4 regions of the Fodinibacter luteus genome follow, and region 4 is predicted to be linked to each of the others. Evidence: riboswitches for the same ligand, from Rfam matches in the RefSeq annotation. Region 4 holds a riboswitch; each other region holds the start of a gene.
The links. Region 4 has a riboswitch for S-adenosylmethionine ahead of ABD899_RS05785 (aminotransferase class V-fold PLP-dependent enzyme). Riboswitches for the same ligand answer to the same signal wherever they lie in the genome.

Region 1 (5,371 bases), on a different contig from region 4:
ACGCGGATGACGGCGTCGGTGGCCCGCGTGCGCGGGTACGACCTCTCGTCCGAGCACATCCGCACCGCTGTCCTGCTCACCCTCGTCGGCGCCGACGCCGACGACCTGCTGCGCAAGGCCAACGTCGCCGTCCCGGGTGGGACCCTGTCCAACCTCGCCGTGCAGCGGCTGCCCGGCCCGGCGCTCATGGTCGTCCAGAAGGGCATCGGCTTCCGCCTGCTCGCCCAGGTCGGCACGCACACCTTCGCCCGCCTGGGCCGGCTCGTGCCGTTCATCGGCGGGGCCATCGGTGCTGGGCTGGACGCATACATGCTCCGACGCTTCGCCGCGAACGCCAAGCGGCAGTTCCCACCGGTGGCACGCGCCGGCGCGACGGCCATCGAGGCGGACGCTGCATCCACGACCGCCTGACGGCCTGCCCTCGTGGGCAACCGTGGTCGGTGGGCCGCCGGCCGGCCGGCTGGGCCGGCGGAATGTGGTCCGGGCCGCGCGTGGAACGGGAATCGCCCGACACCCGTCGTTCGTTGAGCACAATGGCCCACGAGCGGCCAACTCTCGCCACAGGAGGACGCATGGCATCGGTGAAGAAGTTCGCGGCGGTCGCCGCCGTCGTGAAGGCGGTGCGTCTCGCGGCCCGACCGGGTGGCCCGACGCTCGGTGAGCGCGCTGGGGCCATGCCCCGGCTCGTGCGCGCGACATTGAGCGGCGCGTACCCCGGCATCACGAAGGGCCGGCTCGCGCTGATGCTGGCCGCGACGGGCTACATCGTCTCGCCGATCGACCTCCTCCCCGACGTCCTGGGGCTCGTCGGCCTCGCCGACGACGCCGTCGTCATGGGCTGGCTCGCGACCCGGTTCGTCGAGGAGACCGAGGCGTTCCTCGAGTGGGAGCGTGCCGGGGTCCGGCCCACCGGCCCGGCCACCACGCCGCCCGGCGCGTCCTCGGCCTTCGGGGCGTCGTCGGCCAACGGTGCGTCGTCCACCCCCCCGAGCGGCCACGGACCGACGCCCACGCCCAACGGCACGTCGCCCGCGAGCGCGCAGACGGTGCGCGGGAACGTCGTCGGCTGACCGGCGCGGCACCACGCCGCGCCGCTGCCGCCCCGGTCGTCCACAGGTGACCGGGGCGGCGTCGTCGATCCACAGCTCCCGGGTCGTCGTTCCGTAGGGGCCGGGTACCCGGGAGCGTGTCCGCATGACAGCAGACATCACGCTCCGCGGACCCGGCGACGTCGTCGCGGTCCTTCCGTACCAGCTCGGCTACCAGCCCCACGACAGCGTCGTGGCCGTCTCGATGCGGGGACGCCGGGTCGGGCTCGTCGCCCGCGCCGACCTCCCGCCCGACGAGCACGCCGAGGCGGTCGCCGCCACGCTCGTCGGCCCGGTGGTCCGCGACGGCGCGACCTCGGTTCTCGTCGTCGGGTTCGAGGACGTCCCCGACGCGAGCCTGCCGCTCGGCACGGCCCTCGTCGAGCAGCTCGAGCGCGCCGGCGTCGAGGTCCTCGACGTGGCCGTCGTCCGCGACGGCCGGCGCTACTCGGCCATCTGCTCCGACCCGTGCTGCCCGCCCGAGGGCGTGCCCCTGCCCGAGCCCGCCGACGTCCCCGGGATCGCCGAGCTCGTCGCGATGGGGCGCTCGCCGCTGCCGTCGCGTGCGGCCGTCGACCGCGTCGTCGAGCCCGACCTGCCGTCGTGTGCCGGTGTCGCCGACGCCGTTCTGGCTCGATCGGAGGTGTCGGCCCGTCGCCGCCGCCGCCGTGCGGTGGCGGCGTGGCGCGTCGTCCTTCGCGACCCTTCGGGGGAGTGGCGCCGAGCAGGGGCCAGTGGTCCCGGCGCGTTGCGCGCCCGCACCGACGCGGTGGGGCCACGTGCCGACCCCGTCGTCGTCGCCGACCTCGCCCTCGGCCTGCACGACGTCGCGTGGCGCGACGGTCTCATCGCCTGGCTGGCCCCCGGCGTCCTGCCGGTCGAACGGCTCGATGCCGACGTCGTCCAGCTGCTGCGCTCCTCCCTGCCGGCGTGGGGCGGGATGGGCTTCCACGCTCCCCCGGGGGCCGCCGAGGTCGCCGGCTCCACCGACGGTGACGCCACGCGACGGGCCGTCCTCGCCGTGATGCACGCGGACCTCGGCCAACGCCTGCTCGCGGTGTGCCGTTCGGTGCCCGACGAGTGCCCGGACGAGGCCGCCGCGGTGTGCACCGTGGCCGCCCACGTGGCCTGGGCGCAGGGCGACGGGGCCCTGGCCCGGGCAGCGGTCGAGCGGGCCCTGCGCCTGCGGCCCGACTACCGGCTGGCCGTCCTGCTCGAGCAGCTCATCGAGGGCGGGGTGCGCCTGCCCGTCCGGTCCCGACCCCCGCGAGAACCCGGTGCGCTCGGCTGGGCGGGGTGAGCAAGCGGTTGACCGGCCCTCGGGACGGGGAACGCCCGGGACGCGCGCGTGGTTACCATGGATGCCGGTCATGAGTCCCAGTGCCAAACCCCGGTTTGCTGGGCGGCAACCCTCCTCGCGGTGGGGTGCCCCGGGTGATGACCCGGTTGCACCCACCCCGGTGCGGCAAGCGCGATGTCCGAGGAGCACCTGTCATGACGGCCACCCCCACGCGGTCCACCGCGGCGGTCTGGCGCCCCGGGGACCCTGAGGGTGACCGACGGTTCGCGGCGATCGGCGACCTGCACCTCGAGCGCGGCGGGGTCCTCCCCGACGTCGTCGTCGCCTACGAGACGTGGGGCACCCTGTCGCCGTCCCGCGACAACGCGGTCCTCGTCGAGCACGCGCTCACCGGTGACAGCCACGTCGTCGGTGAGGCGGGTCCGGGCCACGCCTCGCCCGGCTGGTGGCCGGGGCTCATCGGGCCGGGCGCCCCCCTCGACACGGACCACCTGTTCGTCGTGGCCAGCAACGTGCTCGGCGGCTGCCAGGGCACGACCGGCCCGGCATCCCTCGACCCCTCCGGTCGGCCGTGGGGTGGCCGGTTCCCCTTCATCACGATCCGTGACCAGGTCGCGGCCGAGGTGGCCCTCACCGACGCGCTCGGCATCGAGCGGTGGCACGGAGTCCTCGGCGGCTCGATGGGTGGCATGCGCGCCCTCGAGTGGGCCACCGGTCATCCGCACCGTGTCGAACGCACCCTCGTCCTCGCGTCGACGGCCTATGCGACCGCCGACCAGGTCGCGTGGTGCCTGCCGCAGCTCCTGGCGATCCGCACCGACCCGGCCTACCGGGCGGGCGACTACTACGGCTCGCCGGAGTGGCCCGTCACGGGAATGGGGATCGCGCGACGCATCGCCCACACGACGTACCGCCACGAGGCCGAGCTCGCCTCGCGTTTCGGACGCGAGCCGCGCGACGGCGAGGACCCGCTCGGGGGCGGCGGTCGCTACGACGTCGAGAGCTACCTCGACCACCATGCGACCAAGCTGTCGCGGCGCTTCGACCCGAACAGCTACGTGGTCCTCACCGAGGCCATGAACAGCCACGACATCGGCCGCGGACGAGGCGGCGTCGCCGGTGCGCTGGCGTCCTACCGTGGCGAGCTCCACGTGGCCGGTGTGACGACCGACCGGCTCTACCCGCTGCGCCTGTCCCGCGAGATCGCCGCGGCCCGCGAGGGCACGAGGCTGTCCGTCATCGAGTCGCGCCACGGTCACGACGGCTTCCTCGTCGAGACCGGTCAGGTCGGCACGGTGATCACGGACGCCCTGCGCGCGGGCTGAGTGGTGCGTCTGCGGTAACGTCGCCCTCGGAGACACCGTCAGTCGCCCCAGGAGGAGATCGTGACCATCGTCGTCGGGTTCGTTCCCACCAAGGAGGGGCGGGCCGCCCTCACCCGAGCGGTGGAGGAAGCGAGGACGCGCCGGTCGCGCCTCGTCGTCATCAACTCCAACCGGGGTGGTCGTGACTACGACGACGAGTCGAGCCAGGCCGCCGAGGCCGAGCTGCAGCGGGTCACCGACGAGCTGACCGGGGACGGGCTCGAGCTCGAGGTCCGCCAGCTCGTTCGGGGCAACGAACCCGCCGAGGACCTCATCGCCGTCGCCAACGAGACCGATGCCGACCTCATCGTCATCGGCCTGCGCCGCAGAACCCCGGTCGGCAAGCTCATCCTCGGGTCCAACGCCCAGCGCATCCTGCTCGACGCGCCCTGCGCGGTCCTGGCCGTCAAGGGCTGAGCGACGACCCACCCGTCCGGGTGATGTGCCGGATTCCGGCCCGCCGTTTTATAATGGCTGAGCGCACCTGGTCGCGACACCGGCCCCAGCACGACCGGCCGGACGACACGGTGTCGCCCAGGACCCTCCCCGCCGCACCCGGAGCCTGCCTCGCGCGCACCGGAGCCCGGCCATCCGCGACGAAAGGTAGTCGGTGTCGCCTGTGTCCACCAGTTCCTCGGAGCCGAGCGCGCTTCCCCCTGAGTTCTCCCACCAAGCCCTGCAGTCCCTCGTCCGCACCGGGACGGCGAACGGGTCGGTGACGGGGGAGCAGGTCGCGGAGGCCATGCGCGCGGCCGACGTGAGGCCCAAGCGGGGCCGCGTCGTCCTGCGTGCCCTCGGCGAGCAGGGCATCCACGTCGCCATGGAGGCCGGCCCGACCCGCGTCGCCGCCGCCACGACACGCACGACGAAGAAGGCGTCGGCGACGAGCCGGGCCGCCAGTGCCACGACGTCCAAGCCCGCGAAGGCGACGGCGACGAAGGCCACCGCCGCGCCCGCGAAGGCTGCCTCCAAGAGCACGGCCGCGAAGCCCGCGGCCAGGACGACGGCCTCGACGACGAAGTCCGCGGCCAAGACGGCCCCCGCGACGACGTCCGAGGCGGGGGCGACGAAGTCCACCGCGAAGACGGCCTCCCCGGCGACGAAGGCGACGGCGAAGGCCGCACCCAGGGCGAAGGCCGCGGGGACGAGGGCGACGCGGACGGCATCCACCGCGGTCGCCGACGACGCGCCGGCCACCGGCTCGACCCGCACCGCCAAGGCCGCGACGACCCGACAGGCCGCCTCCGTCGCGGCGTCAGTCGACGGTGCCGAGACCCCGGCGCCCCGCACGTCGGCGAGCCGCCGGGCCGCGGCCAAGGCCGCCGCCGCGGCTCCGGCCCCCGTCGAGGACCTCGAGGACGTCGTCGTCGAGGACGACGAGGAGCTCGAGGGCGCCGAGGGCGCGGTCGCGACCACGGAGGGTGAGAGCGAGTCGGGCGGCTTCGTGCTGCGCGACGACGACGAGGACGACGCCCCGGTCCAGCAGGTCGTCACGGCCGGCGCCACCGCCGACCCGGTCAAGGACTACCTCAAGCAGATCGGCAAGGTGGCCCTCCTCAACGCCGAGCAGGAGGTCGAGCTCGCCAAGCGCATCGAGGCCGGCCTGTTCGCCGAGGAGA
Region 2 (5,371 bases), on a different contig from region 4:
GCATCCGCGCTGCTCCCCGCGCGACGAGTGCGGCCGTGGCTGCCGGAGCCGCCACGTCCGCCCTCACGGCGAGGTGGTCGTCGTGGCCGGAGGTCAGCTCTCGATGGGAGCCGGGTCGACCGGCTCGAGGAGCAGCACCGGGATGAGCCGGTCCGTCCTGGTCTGGTACTGCGCGTAGGGCGGGTACGCCGCGACGCACCGCTCCCACCAGGCCGCCCGCTCGTCGCCGGTCAGCTCGCGGGCGACCGCCGACCACGACCGCGTCCCGTCCTGCACGGTGACCTGCGGGTTCGCCCGCAGGTTCGCGTACCACTGGGGGTGCTGCGGTGCGCCACCCTTGCTCGCCACCGCCGCGTAGACGCCGTCGTGCTCGACGCGCATCAACGGCACCTTGCGCACCGCGCCGGTGCGTGCACCGCGCATCGTCAGCATGACGACCGGGCGGTTCATGATGTGCACCGAGCGGGTGTCACCGGTCGCCTCGATGGTCTCCACCTGGCGGCGGACCCACTCGGTCGGGCTCGGGAGGTACTCCGTGGTCTCGCGGTCGTCGCTCATGGCGAGGTCAACTCACTTGTCGCTCGAGGTCTTCCACAGGTTGATGCCGGCGTCGACCGCGTGCTTGTCGATCTTCGCGAGCTCCTCGGCGGTGAACTCGAGGTGGCCCACCGCGTCGAGGCTGTTGTCGAGCTGCTCGACCGACGAGGCGCCGATGAGCACCGACGTCACCCTGGGGTCGCGCAGCGCCCAGGCGAGGGCCATCTGCGCGAGCGACTGGCCGCGGGCCCGCGCCATCCGGTCGAGCGCCCGCACGTGCCTCAGCGCCTCGTCGGTGAGCAGCTCAGGGTCGAGCGACTTCCCCTGCGCGGCACGCGACCCCTCGGGGATCCCCTTGAGGTACTTGTTCGTCAGCATGCCCTGGGCGAGGGGGGAGAACGCGATGCACCCGACGCCCTCGACCCCGAGCACGTCGAGCAGGTCCTCCTCGACCCAGCGGTTGAGCATCGAGTACGACGGCTGGTGGATGAGCAGGGGGGTGCCCATCGCGCGCAGGATCTCGACGGCCTCGCGCGTGCGCTCGCCGGAGTACGACGAGATGCCGACGTAGAGCGCCTTGCCGGCGCGCACGAGCGAGTCGAGCGCACCCATCGTCTCCTCGAGCGGGGTCGTCTCGTCGAACCGGTGGCTGTAGAAGATGTCGACGTAGTCCAGGCCCATCCGCTGGAGGGACTGGTCGCACGAGGCGACGACGTACTTGCGCGACCCGCCACCCTGACCGTAGGGCCCCGGCCACATGTCGTACCCCGCCTTGGAGCTGATGACGAGCTCGTCGCGGTAGGGGCGGAAGTCCCGAGCGAAGATCGTGCCGAAGTTGCGCTCGGCCGAGCCGTAGGGCGGGCCGTAGTTGTTCGCGAGGTCGAAGTGGGTCACCCCGCGGTCGAACGCCCGGCGCAGCGTCGCCTGCTGGCGCTCGAGGGGGACGTCGTCGCCGAAGTTGTGCCACAGGCCCAGGGAGACGGCGGGCAGGTCCAGACCCGAGCGCCCGACCCGGCGGTACGGCATCCCGGCCTCGTAGCGTGCGGGGGCGGCCTGGTACTCGTCAGCGTGGAAGGTCATGCCCCCATCCTGCCCCGCCCCGTCCGGCCCCCACCCTCCGACCTCGTGCGAGTTGCCCGCGGTTCTCCGGTGGATGAGCTGTCAGAACCGCACACAAGTCGCACGGAGTCGGCAGGTGGGGGGACCGGGAGGTGAGACGAACGGGGAGCCGGGGTGACCGGCATCCGCCGGGGACGTATATTCGGCTCAGGTCATGAGCGCCAGCGCCAAGCCCCGGCTCGCTGGCCGGCAACCCTCCAACCGCGGTGGGGTGCCCCGGGTGAGGACCTGGCGTGCGGCACCCGCCGCGCGCAAGCGCGGGCCCTGCTCACGGTGGTCCCGCAGTGCCACGTACGTCGTGCGCCGGGCGGTCGCCCCGGCGCACCCGACCCAGGGAGACCTGCCATGACCGACCCCTCGCAGTGGGGCTTCGAGACCGCCCAGATCCACGCCGGCCAGGTGCCCGACAGCGCCACCGGCGCCCGGGCCCTACCCATCTACCAGACGACGTCCTACGTCTTCAACGACACCGCCCACGCGGCGAACCTGTTCGCGCTCAGGGAGTTCGGGAACATCTACACCCGGATCATGAACCCCACCCAGGATGCCGTGGAGCAGCGGATCGCGGCCCTCGAGGGCGGCGTCGGCGCGCTCCTCGTCGCGTCGGGGCAGGCCGCGACGACGATCGGGCTGCTGAACGTCGCCGAGGCCGGAGACCACGTCGTCTCGAGCGCCGCGCTCTACGGCGGCACCGTCAACCTGCTCAAGTACACCTTCCGCAAGCTCGGCGTCGACGTCACCTTCGTCGAGGACCAGGACGACCTCGACGAGTGGCGCGCCGCCGTGCGGCCGAACACCAAGGCGTTCTTCGCCGAGACGATCGCCAACCCCAAGGCCATCGTGCTCGACATCGCCGGGGTCGCGGGCGTGGCCCACGAGGTCGGGGTGCCGCTCGTCGTCGACAACACGATCGCGACGCCCTACCTCATCCGCCCGCTCGAGCACGGCGCCGACGTCGTCATCCACTCGGCGACGAAGTACCTCGGGGGGCACGGCACGTCGATCGCCGGCGTCATCGTCGACGGCGGCACCTTCGACTTCGGTCGCGACCCCGAGCGGTTCCCCAACTACAACACCCCGGAGGAGAGCTACCACGGGCTCGTCTTCGCCCGTGACCTCGGCGTCGGCGGCGCCCTCGGCGCCAACCTCGCGTACATCCTCAAGGCACGCGTGCAGCTGCTGCGCGACATCGGCGCGGCCATCTCGCCGTTCAACGCGTTCCTCATCGCCCAGGGCGTCGAGACGCTCAGCCTGCGCGTCGAGCGGCACGTCGAGAACGCCCGGAAGGTCGCGGAGTACCTCGAGGCGCACCCGCAGGTCGAGTCGGTGCGCTGGGCCTCCCTCGACTCGAGCCCGAGCAAGGCGCTCGCCGACCGGTACGCCCCGAAGGGCGCCGGCGCGGTGCTCGCGTTCGAGATCGCGGGCGGGCTCGAGGCGGGTCAGCGCTTCGTCGAGGGCCTCAGCCTGCACAGCCACGTCGCGAACATCGGCGACGTGCGCTCGCTCGCCATCCACCCGGCATCCACGACGCACAGCCAGGGCGGCGACGAGGACCGGTTCGCGGCCGGTGTCACGCCGGGCCTCGTGCGGCTCGCGGTCGGCCTCGAGTCGATCCAGGACATCCTCGCCGACCTCGACGCGGGCTTCGCCGCAGCGCAGGATGGCCCGGCAGCCGCCGGCGGCGACCTCGGGGCCGAGCAGCCGGCCGACCTGGCCGGGGCCACGGTCGGCTGAGGCCGCGGTTGTCCCGGGGGTGCGGGGACCGACGTCCTCGCGCCCCCGGGACCGCCTCGTCGGCACGGACGAGACCGGATGCCGGGCGCTCAGGGTGTCGCGGGCTCGCCGGTGACCATGGCCTGTGGACAACTCGGCGAGGCGGTCGGCGGGTGCTTCTAGCGTGGGAGGCATGACGACGGTCCGGGTCGACGCCACGGAGGTGGCCGAGCTGGGGGTTGCCCTCGCGGAGACGGGTGCCGACCTCCTGCTCATGGGCGACCCGGCGGCGGATCGCTGGGCCCTCGGCCCCGGCGACACGGGGCCCGCGGTCGAGGAGCTGCTCGGCGGGTGGCGGCGGGTCCGGCTGGCGCTGGGGTCGGCGCTGTGCGACCTCGGCGAGGCCGCCGTCGGTGCGGGGGCGCTCTACGTCGACACCGACGCCGGGGTGTCCCGGTCGCTCGGCGGTGGGTCGTGGTGACCCGACTTCCCCCGCTCCCGGGTGACCCCGGGGCCGTCCGGCTCCTCGCCGACCGGCTCGCGACGACCGGCGGAAGGCTCTCGGCGCTCGCTGCCGTGCTCGGCCGGTTGCGCGACGGTGCCACGTGGGACGGTCCGGCCGGCGAGGCCTTCGGGGCCCGGCTGCGCGAGCTGCCCCCGGTGCTGGATGCCGTGTCCGCGCGCCTCGGCGGCGCGGCATCCCCGCTGCGTGCGCTCGCCGCGGCCATGGAGCAGGCCCAGGCCGTCGTCTCGACGGCGGTGCGCGACGACGACGACGCGCAGCACGCGTACGCGGCGCTCGAGGACCGCGCGTACGCGCTCGTGTGCGCGGGCTCGTCGGAGGACTCGCCGGACGTCCTCGTCGTGCGCCACCTCCAGCGCGAGCAGGTCGAGCAGCAGGCCGCCGCCCGCGCTCGGCACGCCGCGGCGGCCGAGGGCTTCCGGGAGGCTGACCGCCGGTGCGCCCTCGCGCTGCGGGCGCTCGCGGTCGACGATGTCGCCGACTCCCTCGCGTACCGCGTCGTCGCCGGGGCGAGCCGCGCGGCCCACGACGTCGCGACCCTCGGCGCGGTGGGCGTGGCCGTGCCCGAGCTGCGTCCGGTCGCCGCCGTGGCCGATGCGGCGGCGGTGGCAGCCGACACCACGCTGCTCGTCGCCTATGGCGAGGGCTCCTGGTCGGACCTCTCCGCGGGCGCGGGACTCGCCGCGACCGGGGTCCTCGGTGGCGTCCTGCGGTCGGGTGCCACCGCCGGGGCGCGGCGCACCGCGACCGGCGCGACCGTGACCCGGCGGCTCACGGCAGCGCAGCGCCTCGCGATCGGGACCGCACGGGAGGTCCGCGCCCGGCGCGACGAGGTCCGCGCCCGCTTCGACGTGCCTCCGGCGCGAGGGACCCCGAGCGCCCTCACCGGCGGGCCGACGCCCCGGGCGGCGCGCGAGCCGCTGTGGCGCCTCACCCCGGCCGAGGCGGCGCAGCGGGTGCGGCGCGCGGCCGGGACCTCGGCGGCCCGGGCCCGCACGGCGGCACGCAGCCAGGCCGACCGTGCCTTCCTCGACGACTGGCGCCTCGCCACCGCGAACGGGCCGCAGGCACAGCGGATGTACGTCGCCGGGGCCACCCTCGAGGTGACGGCCACGGGCGCGTCCAAGGCCCGTGACGCTCGCGACGCGCGGCCTGGCGCGACCCGCCCCTGACCGCTGACGCAGAGGTCCCGACGGCACGGTCCCTCATCGCGGCGGGCGGGCCGCCACCCGAGGCGACCGCTCGGGCCGACCTATCCTTGGCGCCATGCGTGCCCAGCCCGTCGACGCGGTCGACCCCGCCCGGCTGAGGTACCCCGAGCACCTGCCGGTCGTCGAGCGCCGCGACGACATCCTCGCCGCGATCCGCGACCACCAGGTCGTCGTCGTCGCGGGGGAGACCGGCTCGGGCAAGACGACCCAGCTGCCCAAGATGTGCCTCGAGCTCGGGCTCGGGACGAGCGGCCAGGTCGGGCACACC
Region 3 (5,371 bases), on a different contig from region 4:
GATCGGCGGCGGCGCCGGCCTCCCGCCGGAAGGCGCGGTGGACGACGACCATCTCGTGCACGTCAGGTCGCTGGTCGGTGCGGGCGGTGGTGGTCATGAGAGCTCCTCGTGTGCTGGGTTGGTCCGGTGTCACCAGCCTCGCCACGGATGCCGTGCCACCCCACCCACAGCGCCTCCACACCGGCCCCACGCTCGGGCCCCATCTGCCCCATTCGCGCCGCCCCGCCGACAGCCAGCATCCGAGACAGCCCCCGGTGTCCATCCACAGGCTTGCCGCAGGCGGCAGCCACCCGGGGATAGGTTGCCGATGTGCCTGACGACGACATCCACGACCGCTTCCACCAGCTCCTCGAAGAGGAGTCGAACCGGGGTCTGGGCGACATCCCGCTGCGTGCCACAGCCGCCCTCTCACCGTTCAGCCTGGCGCAGATGCAGGGCGCGACGAACCTCCTCCACAAGGCCATGCGGGCGCTCGAGCACGGCGACGAGGCTCGGGCGCGCCGGTTCGTCGAGCGGGCCGTCGCGCTGCCCTACGACGAGCACGAGCGGGTCCACCCAGCCGCGATGATGGCGCACCAGGAGATGTTCCTCGCCGTCACCGACGCGCTCGAGGACGGCGAGGACGACTGGCTCGGCGCCATCGCCGACACGTTCGCGTCGGCTCCGGAGCACGCCAGGTACTGCCTGCGCGATGTCCTCCTGGCGGTGCTGCAGGACTACGACCTCTCCGACGACGAACAACGACGCGTGCGCCGGCTCATCAGGGAGGTTCCGGAGCGGGCCGAGCTGCACGACCTCGACCTCCCGCCCGAGGAGATGGCGACGGCCGTCCTCGACGTCCTCGAGGGCGTCATCCACTTCGCCGACGCCTACGAGGAGGCGATCAGAGTCGACGACGACGAGGAGTGAACGGAGCCGAGGGGAGGTCACGACTCGCTCCGACATCAGGGTGCGGGCTCGGTCAGGCGTTCAGCGGCGCCGCTGGCAGCCTCCGCGAGCGAGGCCGCGACGCGCGCCCCCTCCTTCGGCGACAGGCCGAGCAGGTCGTGCGACACCTGGACGTGGATGCTGCGGGTGGCGGTGGCCGAGCCCTTCGTCGACGAGATCGGGATGCCGGCCCGCACCCACAGGAAGGTCGCCTCGCCACCACGTGAGTAGCCGGTGTGCACCTCGGGCCCGCCCGCGTCCGCGGACCCCTCCAGCATGGGGTGGAGCGCCTCGACCGGGCCTCTCAGCTCGTGCAGGCGCAGGGCGAGCATCCGTCGCCCCTCGTCGTCGGTGGTGTGCCAGTCGCAGCCGAGCGGCCCCGGCGTGGCGGCGAGCTCTTCCGCGCGAAGCGCCTTGACGGCCCGCGGATCGACGTCCGCGCACGACAGCCGTGCCGGCGTCGGCGTCGGCGCCATCGCGTCGGTGACCGTCCTCGTGACCATGTCGGATGTCGTGCGGTTCACCAGTCCGGATGCCGTGCGGCCCACCAGATCGGATGCCGTGCGGCTCACCACCTCGATCACCCCGCTCGTGACCATCCACCACAGGGCGGCCAGCCCGAGCAGGGCGAAGACCTGTCGAACGACGGCCGCTCGCCGCCGGCCGCGCGTTGACCGCGCGGGACGGCCGCGGTTCGACTGCCGCCCGGGCCTGGCCGCAGGTGCCCGCCCGGCCCGTCGCGGCCTTGCGAGCCTCGTCGACCGTTGGGCCCGAGCCAGATCGGCCCCGATGGCCGCGAGGAGAGCGGGATCCGTCGTCGTGGAGGGGAACTCCGTCATCACGAGCGTGGAGAGCCGATCGAGCACGTCATCGTCCACCACGCGCGTGCGCGCCTCGAGCCAGCCGACCAGTCGACCTACCGGCACCACCCAGATCCCACGGATCTGCTGCGGTTCGCCGAAGTGCGCCGAGCGGCTGCCGGCGAGGCAGAGCACGGGAGTGACCGGCATCCCGAGGCGTGTGGCCATCTCCCGGCCCATCGCATGCACCTTGGCCACCTCGGAGTGCTTGGCCTCGTGGCTGCGGTGGCCCGCGGTGTCCCACCGGTGCTGGTAGAGAACGCCGTTCCACTCGGTGACGTTGCCGCCCCAGTTCTTGGCGTCGACGAGGATGACACCCGCCGGTCCGACGACCACGTGGTCGAGGTTGGACTCGGCCAGCCCCGGGCGGAGCAGCCGGTCGTGCAGGACGACCCAGGGCTCAGGCAGCGCCGAGAGCGCCTGGGCGACCCGACGCTCACCTTCCGCGCCGGCCGCCCACGCGGCCGAGGCGGCATCCCCGCTGGCACGCAGGTGCTCGGCCCTGCGCTGCGCACTGCCCCCGGACTCCCCCACCGATCCCCCTGTCGTTCGACGCCATGCTGGCATCGAACGGCGCCCCACCGCAGGCAAACCGGAGACGTTGCCAAGGCGTGCCGGCCTGATCCGGCGCCGCTGTCGGCCCCGTGTCCTAGAGTGGTGCACGGCTCACGAGAGGCAGCGACAAGCCCTGGCTTGCTGTCCGGCAACCTCCCCGCCGAGGTGCCCCAGGTGACGAGCCGGTCGTCAGACAACAGCGGATCCGGGGTCGTCCCGGGTCCGACGGACCCGGAAGGAACCACCATGCCCACGAACCCGTACCCCCGCGTCGAGATCGGCCACGGACTCGTCGCCGACCTGCTCACCGAGCTCTCGGATGCCGACCTCCTCGCCTACCTGCGCTGGTCCGACTGGCAGTGGCTGCACTCCGACCAGTCGGGGTTCACGCGGTGGGGCTTCTCGAAGCTGTGCTCCTCGGCCCGCCGGGAGTGGGTCGGCCGCAGCCACGACGCGAGCGCGCTGCCCCACCGGTGAGCCGGCGCGGTCGCCGGCAGTCGGAGGCCGGCGTGGCAGTTGACCAGATCTCACGGAAAACGCGCCTCATCCTCGAATGGCGATCCAAGCGTCATGCCTCTCGTCCCACGGCGGGCGCACCGCCGGATGGACCAGGGCGTGCCACGTCAGAGACCGCCCTTCGATTCGAATCGCCCGCGCCTGGCGGTAGGTCTTCTCGGTGAGTACGCCCTCCGGATGCCCCGTCATCTGTTGCACCACGCGCGCCGCCGCGTTGCCGAGCGTCACGAGTATCTCCGCCCCCGAGGCCAGGATCTGTTCACGAATCCGCCCGTGGTGCAACGCGGCCCGTCGCACGATGTCGCCCTCTGACGGATGTGGCTGCATGTCAACTTTCGGCAGCCCCAGGGTGTCAATCAGGCTGGCGTAGACGCCATCTCCGGTCACCCGTTTGGCGACTCCGGTACTCAGCATCGACGTCGGCAGGCAGTCCGTCACGAAGTAGTCCATCGGGTCCACACCAAGGGGCTTGAGCCACCGCTCGTGCAGCGCTCGGCCTGATGTGCCGTTCATCATCGACGGCCTGACGCGGCCCCACGAGGGGTCGAAGTGCTCCGATCGCCACCTCTCCACGAAATGGTCCATCCCCAAGCCGTCCCAGAACGGGTAGGGCTCATTGTCGACGGGCAGGGCTGCAATTCGCCTTCCGAGCGGCGGTGGGGGCGTCCACTCGACGTGGAGGGCGGACGGATAGGCACCGAGCACGAAGGCTCGCACTCGACGCAGTGGAACCCCGAGTGCGAGTTCGTTGACCGGTGCTCCGAATGGGAAGGTGCCCATTGCGCCTCCTGCACTTGGGAGTGTGGTTGCGGCACAACCTAGCTGCGGAGCCGGCCTCAAGGCCGACCGTCATGAAAGCCCGAGCCGCTTGGCCACTTCGTGCCCGCCCATCTCGGCAATGACGTCGGGGGGTCCCACGACCACGAGCTTGTCCGTGGCCCGTGACAGCCCGACGTACAACCGCTCTCGAGACCGTTCACGCGGCATCCGCTCGTTGACGCAGAGCACCACCACCCGGCGCTCCAAACCCTTGCACCCGAGGACGTGACCGTAGAACACGCAGTCCTTGTCCCAGAAGGTCCGCCAGTAGCCCTCCTGCCCCTCCGACTCCTGCAGAGCCACCTGCTCAGGGTGCCGTGCACCCGTCGTCAGCAACGCGACGTCCTCGGGCCGCCATCCCTCCTCCAGAAGCGGGTCGATCTGGTCGTCGGCGACGTCGAGGGCGTCCTCGGCCGACGCCTCGACGTAGGTCACCTCAGGTCCGTCACCACCGCCGGCATACATCCGCATCGGTGCGAGCGGCGCGAAGGAAGTCAGGATCTGGCGCGTGTTGCGGAGGCATGTATCGAGCACGAGCGGGACAAGCGGCACCGGCGGCCGGCCGAATCGGGCGAACACCCGCTGGTTCTCGTCGCTGTAGACGTAGACCCCTCCGTGGTCCTCGTCGTGCAGGCACCGCATGATCGGCGTCCACCACCCGTCGGCGAAGTCCTGCGCCTCGTCGACGACGACGGCGTCGAACCGCTTGCCGTGGGGAAGGTCACCGACGCGCTCGGTCATCTCCGCGGGCAGCCGGTTCTCCCAGAAGTCGGTGTCGTCGCGCCCGCCGAACTCGCTGACGCCCAAATAGGCCGCGAGCTCCTCGAACGTCCCGACGAACGCCGGCCGGTGCTTCCGGTCAACGGTGCCCATGTAGCGCTTGAACCAGCTGGCGAGCCCCACTGAGTAGCAGAGCAGTGCGACCCGCTGGGCCGGCATTCCGTGCCTGCCGCGGGTCAGCTCCTTGGCCTGGGTGAGGGCCAGAACGGTCTTGCCACTGCCCGCCCCACCGCGGACCTCGACACGGTTCATGAGTCGGGTGACGCCGAGGATCGTGGCCTGCTCGATGGTCAGCCGGTCGGCCCGCGCCTCACGCTCGTCGGATTCGGCGAGCATGGTGCGCTGCGGGAGGTTGCGGCCCTTGAGGATCTCGACGATGAGCTCGCAGTCGTCGTGGGTGGGCACGCGGTGCCCGCCCTCCTGGCGTGCGGCGACGTCCCACAACCGCCCAGCTAGGTCGGCCTGGTCGCCGCACCCGCTGATCATCCAGCGCGGGCAGTCCGGCGTCTCGAAGTCGTCGGACAGGTGCGTGTAGGGCGCCGCGATGGCATGACCGAACCGCACCCGGGTGCGGCTCGAGCCCTTCCATCGAGGGTCGCGCTCCATGTAGGCGCGCAAGGCGTACTTGCCGTCCCGCCCCTGGTCCACCGGGTGCACGACGCGCCGGCCCTTGCCAGAGCCGACCACCCATTCACCGTCCTCCACGCGGAGGTCGCCGCCCTTGACCTCCACCACGACCACGCCGACATCGGGCATGAGGACGATGACGTCGAGCTCGTGGTCCTTCTTCTCGTCGGTGAGACGGACGTTGGCGAGGACGGTCCAGTCGTCGTGGCCCTGCTTCAGCAGCCGCTGCCACACCTCACGCTCGGACTCGGTCGCGAACTGAGGGTCATCCGGGATGCCGTGGGCCG
Region 4 (5,371 bases):
CTCACGCCCGTCCGGCGGCTCACGGCCACCGCCGGCTCACGGCCACCGCCGGCTCACGGCCACCGCCGGCTTGCCTGCGGCCTCAGGCGTTCTGGCGAGCCGCGAGCTTCGCGGCCCGCTCCTCGCGCTTCTCGACGAACCGGGTCGCCTCGGCGTCGAGCGCCCCGACGGCGTCGGAGAGCCGGTCGCGCGCGGCCTCCCCCTCGGCGTCGAGCCCCTCGAGCTCCCACACCCCCCACTGCCGCAGGAGCGGCTGGACGATGTCGTCGTGGTGGATGCGCAGGTCGTAGATCCCGGCCATCGCCATCTGCACGGCCTTGCGCCCGAACCCGGGGATGATCGCGCCCGGCATCTGGAAGTCGACGACCTCGTCGGTGATCGCCCGCATCGTCTGGCTCGGCGTGAGCTCGAGCGCCGCCTGGACGATGTTGCGGTAGAAGATCATGTGGAGGTTCTCGTCCTTGGCGACGCGGGTCAGCATCTTCTCGGCGATCGGCTCGTCGGTGTACCGCCCGGTGTTGCGGTGCGAGACCCGGGTCGCGAGCTCCTGGAACGACACGTACGCGCAGACGTTGAGCAGCGGCTTGTCGCCCGAGTCGTAGCCGGTCTGCATCGTGTCCATCCGCGCCTGCTCGAGCTCGTCGGGGTCGACCCCGCGGGTCACGAGGAGGTAGTCGCGGATGCAGAACGCGTGCCGGCCCTCCTCGGCCGTCCACCGGTTGACCCACTCGCCCCACGCGCTGTCGCGGCCGAAGGCCCGCTCGATCTCGCGGTGGTAGCTCGGCAGGTTGTCCTCGGTGAGCAGGTTGACCTCGAGGGCGGTGCGGGCGATCGGGCTGAGCTGGGACTGCTCGACCGACCAGGGCTCGCCGCCGAGCTCCTTGAAGTCCCGGCCGAGCGACCACGGCACGTACTCGTGCGGCATCCAGTCCTGCGCGGCCTTGAGGTGCCGGTCGAGATTCTCCTCGGCGACCGGCTCGAGGGCGCCGAGCAGCGCGGTGGTGTCGAGATCGGCCATGGGTCCTCCTCGGTGGGGGACGTGACGGCGGTCATGTCCTCGGGACCTCAGCCTGCACCCTCGCGCGCCCCGGGACCACCCGTCCGCGCGGACTTTCCCGGATGCCGTTCGCTCGCCGCGCGCTCACCAGGGCAGCGGTGCGCCCGCCTCCCGCGGGTCGTCGACGGGGACCCAGCCGTGCTCGGGCGTGTGCTCGTACACGGTGCCCGGCCCCTCGTCGGCGAGCACCGCGACGGCGGCGAGCAGTCGGTCGACGTGCTCGTCGGTCGTCGCGAGGCCGGCGCTGACCCGCACCGCGGTGTCGTGCTCGTCCGAGCCCTCGCCGAGGAGGGTGTCGACGAGGATGTGCGCGCAGAACTTGCCGGCGCGCACCCCGATGCCGTGCTCGGCCGACAGCGACGCGGCGACGAGGTGGCTGTCGAGTCCGTCGACGGTGAACGTGACCACCGGGCCGCGCTCGGTGTCGTCGCCGAAGAGCGAGTAGGTGCTCACCCCGTCGATCGCACGCAGCCCGTCGAGGAGGCGCCCCGTGAGCCGGGACTCGTGCTGCTCGATGGCGGCACGGTGCTCGCGGATCGTCGCGCACGCGGCGGCGAGGGCGACCGCGCCGAGCACGTTCGGGCTGCCGGCCTCGTGCCGGGCCGCACCGGTCGTCCACCGCGTCGTGCGCTCGGTGACCTGGACCGTGGCTCCCCCGCCGGCGAGGTAGGGCGGCGCGGCATCGAGCCAGTCCCGGCGCCCGGCGAGCACGCCGGTGCCGAACGGGGCGTGCACCTTGTGCCCGGAGAAGGCGACCCAGTCGACCCCGAGCGCGTCGACGTCGATGGGGCGGTGGGCCGCGGACTGCGCCGCGTCGAGCAGCACGCGGGCTCCGTGGCGGCGCGCGATCGCGGCCAGCCGCTCGACCGGCCACAGCTCCCCGGTGACGTTGCTCGCGGCGGTGAGCACGACGAGGGCGTGGTGCGGGCGGCGCGCGGTGCCGGGCGGCAGCTCGCGCAGCGCGGCGTCCAGGAGCAGCTCGGCGTCGCGGGTGCTGCCCGGGACGGGGAGGCGCACCGTGTCCCGGTGGCGCCACGGCAGGAGGGTCGCGTGGTGCTCGGACGCGAAGACGATGACGGTGGTGTCCCGCGGCAGTGCCCGGGCGAGCAGGTTGACCGAGTCGGTCGTGCCGCGGGTGAACACGACGACGTCGTCCTCGCGCGCGCCGACGAAGCGGGCCACCTCGTCGCGGGCCGCCTCGTAGTGGGCGCTCGTCACCCGCGACAGCCAGCCGGTGCCGCGGTGCACGCTGGAGTAGGTGCGCGTCGCGGTGCCGACGGCGCGGGCGACCCGCTCGAGGGCCGGGGTCGACGCGGCGTGGTCGAGGTTGGCGTAGTCGACCCAGTCACCGGACAGGGTCGGCACGAGGTCGGGGCGCACGACCGACGGCAGGTCGCGGCTCCCGGCGCCGTGGTGACGACCAGCGGATGCCGTGGCACCGGCATCCGTGGACGACCCGGCCGGGCGGGTGGTGGCCGGGAGCGCGTCGTCGGGGACGGCCCGCAGCCGGGGACGGCGGTGGAACGAGGGGGGCGTGCTGCTGGCGATCGACACGGTAGGGGTCTCCCGGGGCTGGAGGACCTCGGGGGCGATCCCGGGATCCCGCGCTTGCCGACGACCAGTGGGGTCGCCGACCAGGTCGTCACCCGGAGCACCCCACCGCGGAAGGAGGGTTGCTGGCCAGCGAGCCGGGGCTTGTCACTGGCACTCATGACCTACGGGAGCAAGCGTAGGAGCGCGACCCGCGGCACGGCATCCCCGGTCCATGACCCGAGACGTGCGGTCGCCGGGCCGCCGCGCCGCAGATCGGCCGGGAAACCGGGCGACCCCGAACACCCCTCCAGAGATCCTTGCACCGCGAAAGGAATTCCTCCACGCGGGCAAGCAAGTCTCCCGAGGTACCCCGTCAGGCCGGGACGACGTTGACGAGCTTGGGCGCGCGGACGATGACCGTGCGGATGCCGTCCGGCACCGCCGCGCGGACCTTCTCGCTCGCGAGGGCGAGCTCGCGCAGGGCGTCCTCGGTGATGTCCGAGGGCACCTCGAGCCGGTCGCGGACCTTGCCGCGCACCTGGACGACGCACGTCACCGTGTCGTCGACGAGCAGGGCGGGGTCGGCGACCGGGAACGCCTCGTGGACGAGCGACTCGGTGTGCCCGAGCCGGGACCACAGCTCCTCGGCGATGTGCGGTGCGAGGGGCGCGACCATGAGCACGATCTGCTCGGCGGCCGCGCGCGGGACACCACCCTCGAGCTTGGTGAGGGCGTTGTTGAGCTCGGTGAGCCGGGCGATGGCGGTGTTGAACCCGAGCCCCGCGTAGTCGGTGCGCACCGCGTCGATCGTGCGGTGGAGCACCCGGGTCGTCACGTCGTCGAGCGGCGCGTCGACGACGACGACCTCACCGCTCTCCTCGTCGACCACGTTGCGCCACAACCGCTGGAGGAAGCGCTGCGAACCGACCACGGCGCGGGTGTCCCAGGGCTTGCTCTGCTCGAGCGGCCCGAGCCCCATCTCGTAGAGCCGGAAGGTGTCGGCACCGAACGCCGCGTACATCTCGTCGGGGCTGACCATGTTCTTCAGCGACTTGCCGATCTTGCCGAACTCGCGCGTCACCGGCTCCCCGTGCCAGGTGAAGACCGGGTGGCCGTCGGCGCCCACGCCCTCCTCGACCTCACGGGCCTCGACGTACTGACCCCGGCTGTCGGTGAACGCCGGCGCCTGGATGTAGCCCTGGCTGAAGTACGTCCGGAACGGCTCGTCGCTGCTCAGGTGGCCGAGGTCGTGCAGCACCTTGTGCCAGAAGCGCGCGTAGAGCAGGTGGAGCACGGCGTGCTCGACGCCGCCGACGTAGAGGTCCACCCCGCCGGGGTCCCGGGTGCCGGGGGCGGCGCCCGCCACGGGCTCCTCGCGCGGGCCCATCCAGTAGGCCTCGTTCTCGGGGTCGACGAGCACGGCGTCGTTGGCCGGGTCGAGGTAGCGCAGGTAGTACCAGCACGACCCGGCCCAGTTCGGCATCGTGTTCGTCTCGCGGCGGAACCGGCGGGTGCCGCGACCGTCGCCGAGGTCGAGCTCGACGTCGACCCACTCCTGGACCCGCGACAGCGGCGGCTCGGGCTCGCTGCTCGCGTCCTCGGGGTCGTAGGTGCGCGGGCTGTAGTCGGGGACGTCCGGCAGCTCGACGGGCAGCATGGCGTCGGGGACGGCATGGGCGACCCCGTCCTCGTCGAAGACGACCGGGAACGGCTCGCCCCAGTAGCGCTGGCGGCTGAACAGCCAGTCGCGCAGCTTGTACGTGATCGTCGCCTCGCCGAGCCCCTTGTCGACGAGGTATGCCGTGATCCGTTCCTTCGCGTCGGCGACGCCGAGCCCGTCGAGGCTCAGCTCGTCGTTGCTCGAGTTGATCGCCGGCCCCTCGCCGGTGAACGCGGTGTCCTCGTCGTGGCCGGGCGTCGGCTGCACGGTGCGGACGATCGGCAGGTCGAAGGCCCTGGCGAAGTCCCAGTCGCGCTCGTCCTGGCCGGGCACGGCCATGATCGCACCGGTGCCGTAGCCCATGAGGACGTAGTCGGCGACGAAGACCGGGATGCGCGTGCCGGTGACCGGGTTCGTCGCCCAGCCCCCGGTGAACACGCCGGTCTTGTCCTTGCCCTCGCTCTGCCGCTCGACGTCGCTCTTGCGCGAGGCGGCCCGCCGGTACTCGGCGACGGCCTGCGCCGGGGTCGCGGCGCCGCCGGTCCAGGCCCCCTTCGTGCCCTCCGGCCACGCGTCGCCGGGGACGAGCTCGTCGACGAGCGGGTGCTCGGGGGCGAGCACCATGAAGGTCGCGCCGAACAGCGTGTCCGGGCGGGTCGTGAAGACATCGATCCCCTGCCCCTCCCCCTCGACGGGGAAGGTGACCCGCGCACCGTGGCTGCGCCCGATCCAGTTGCGCTGCATCAGCTTGACCTTCTCGGGCCAGTCGACCCGGTCGAGGTCGTCGGCGAGCCGGTCGGCGTACGAGGTGATCCGCATCATCCACTGGCGCAGGTTGCGCTTGAAGACGGGGAAGTTGCCGCGCTCGGACCGCCCCTCGTTCGTGACCTCCTCGTTGGAGAGCACGGTGCCCAGGCCCGGGCACCAGTTGACAGGTGCCTCGCTCGTGTACGCGAGGCGGTAGGAGTCGAGGATGCCGGCGCGCTCGACGTCGGACAGGTCGTCCCAGCCTCGGCCGTCGTCGGCGGGCAGGGGCCGGGCGCCCGAGCGGAACTCCTCCTCGAGGTCGGCGATCGGGCGCGCGCGGCCGAGCCCGCCGTCGGGCCGGACCGCCTGCGGGT

Region 1: another riboswitch for S-adenosylmethionine. It lies ahead of metX (homoserine O-acetyltransferase MetX); the one in region 4 lies ahead of ABD899_RS05785 (aminotransferase class V-fold PLP-dependent enzyme).
Region 2: another riboswitch for S-adenosylmethionine. It lies ahead of ABD899_RS10865 (bifunctional o-acetylhomoserine/o-acetylserine sulfhydrylase); the one in region 4 lies ahead of ABD899_RS05785 (aminotransferase class V-fold PLP-dependent enzyme).
Region 3: another riboswitch for S-adenosylmethionine. It lies ahead of ABD899_RS07050 (hypothetical protein); the one in region 4 lies ahead of ABD899_RS05785 (aminotransferase class V-fold PLP-dependent enzyme).

The regions. Positions count from the first base shown of each region.
Region 1 covers NZ_BAABGM010000013.1:239,781-245,151, reverse strand. Annotated here, with positions in the region: gene ABD899_RS10830 (EcsC family protein) at 1-411, shown strand, start outside; gene ABD899_RS10825 (YkvA family protein) at 573-1,070, shown strand; gene ABD899_RS10820 (DUF4192 domain-containing protein) at 1,195-2,388, shown strand; SAM riboswitch class IV at 2,455-2,566, shown strand; gene metX (homoserine O-acetyltransferase MetX) at 2,583-3,713, shown strand; gene ABD899_RS10810 (universal stress protein) at 3,774-4,169, shown strand; gene ABD899_RS10805 (RNA polymerase sigma factor) at 4,372-5,371, shown strand, end outside.
Region 2 covers NZ_BAABGM010000013.1:252,740-258,110, reverse strand. Annotated here, with positions in the region: gene ABD899_RS10875 (nitroreductase family deazaflavin-dependent oxidoreductase) at 94-558, opposite strand; gene mgrA (L-glyceraldehyde 3-phosphate reductase) at 571-1,617, opposite strand; SAM riboswitch class IV at 1,807-1,920, shown strand; gene ABD899_RS10865 (bifunctional o-acetylhomoserine/o-acetylserine sulfhydrylase) at 2,002-3,390, shown strand; gene ABD899_RS10860 (hypothetical protein) at 3,563-3,850, shown strand; gene ABD899_RS10855 (hypothetical protein) at 3,847-5,064, shown strand; gene hrpA (ATP-dependent RNA helicase HrpA) at 5,159-5,371, shown strand, end outside.
Region 3 covers NZ_BAABGM010000009.1:38,935-44,305, forward strand. Annotated here, with positions in the region: gene ABD899_RS07035 (hemerythrin domain-containing protein) at 1-97, opposite strand, end outside; gene ABD899_RS07040 (hypothetical protein) at 310-909, shown strand; gene ABD899_RS07045 (nuclease-related domain-containing protein) at 945-2,321, opposite strand; SAM riboswitch class IV at 2,452-2,548, shown strand; gene ABD899_RS07050 (hypothetical protein) at 2,589-2,819, shown strand; gene ABD899_RS07055 (hypothetical protein) at 2,886-3,575, opposite strand; gene ABD899_RS07060 (nuclease-related domain-containing DEAD/DEAH box helicase) at 3,708-5,371, opposite strand, start outside.
Region 4 covers NZ_BAABGM010000007.1:171,231-176,601, reverse strand. Annotated here, with positions in the region: gene ABD899_RS05790 (acyl-ACP desaturase) at 83-1,018, opposite strand; gene ABD899_RS05785 (aminotransferase class V-fold PLP-dependent enzyme) at 1,142-2,611, opposite strand; SAM riboswitch class IV at 2,657-2,773, opposite strand; gene leuS (leucine--tRNA ligase) at 2,964-5,371, opposite strand, start outside.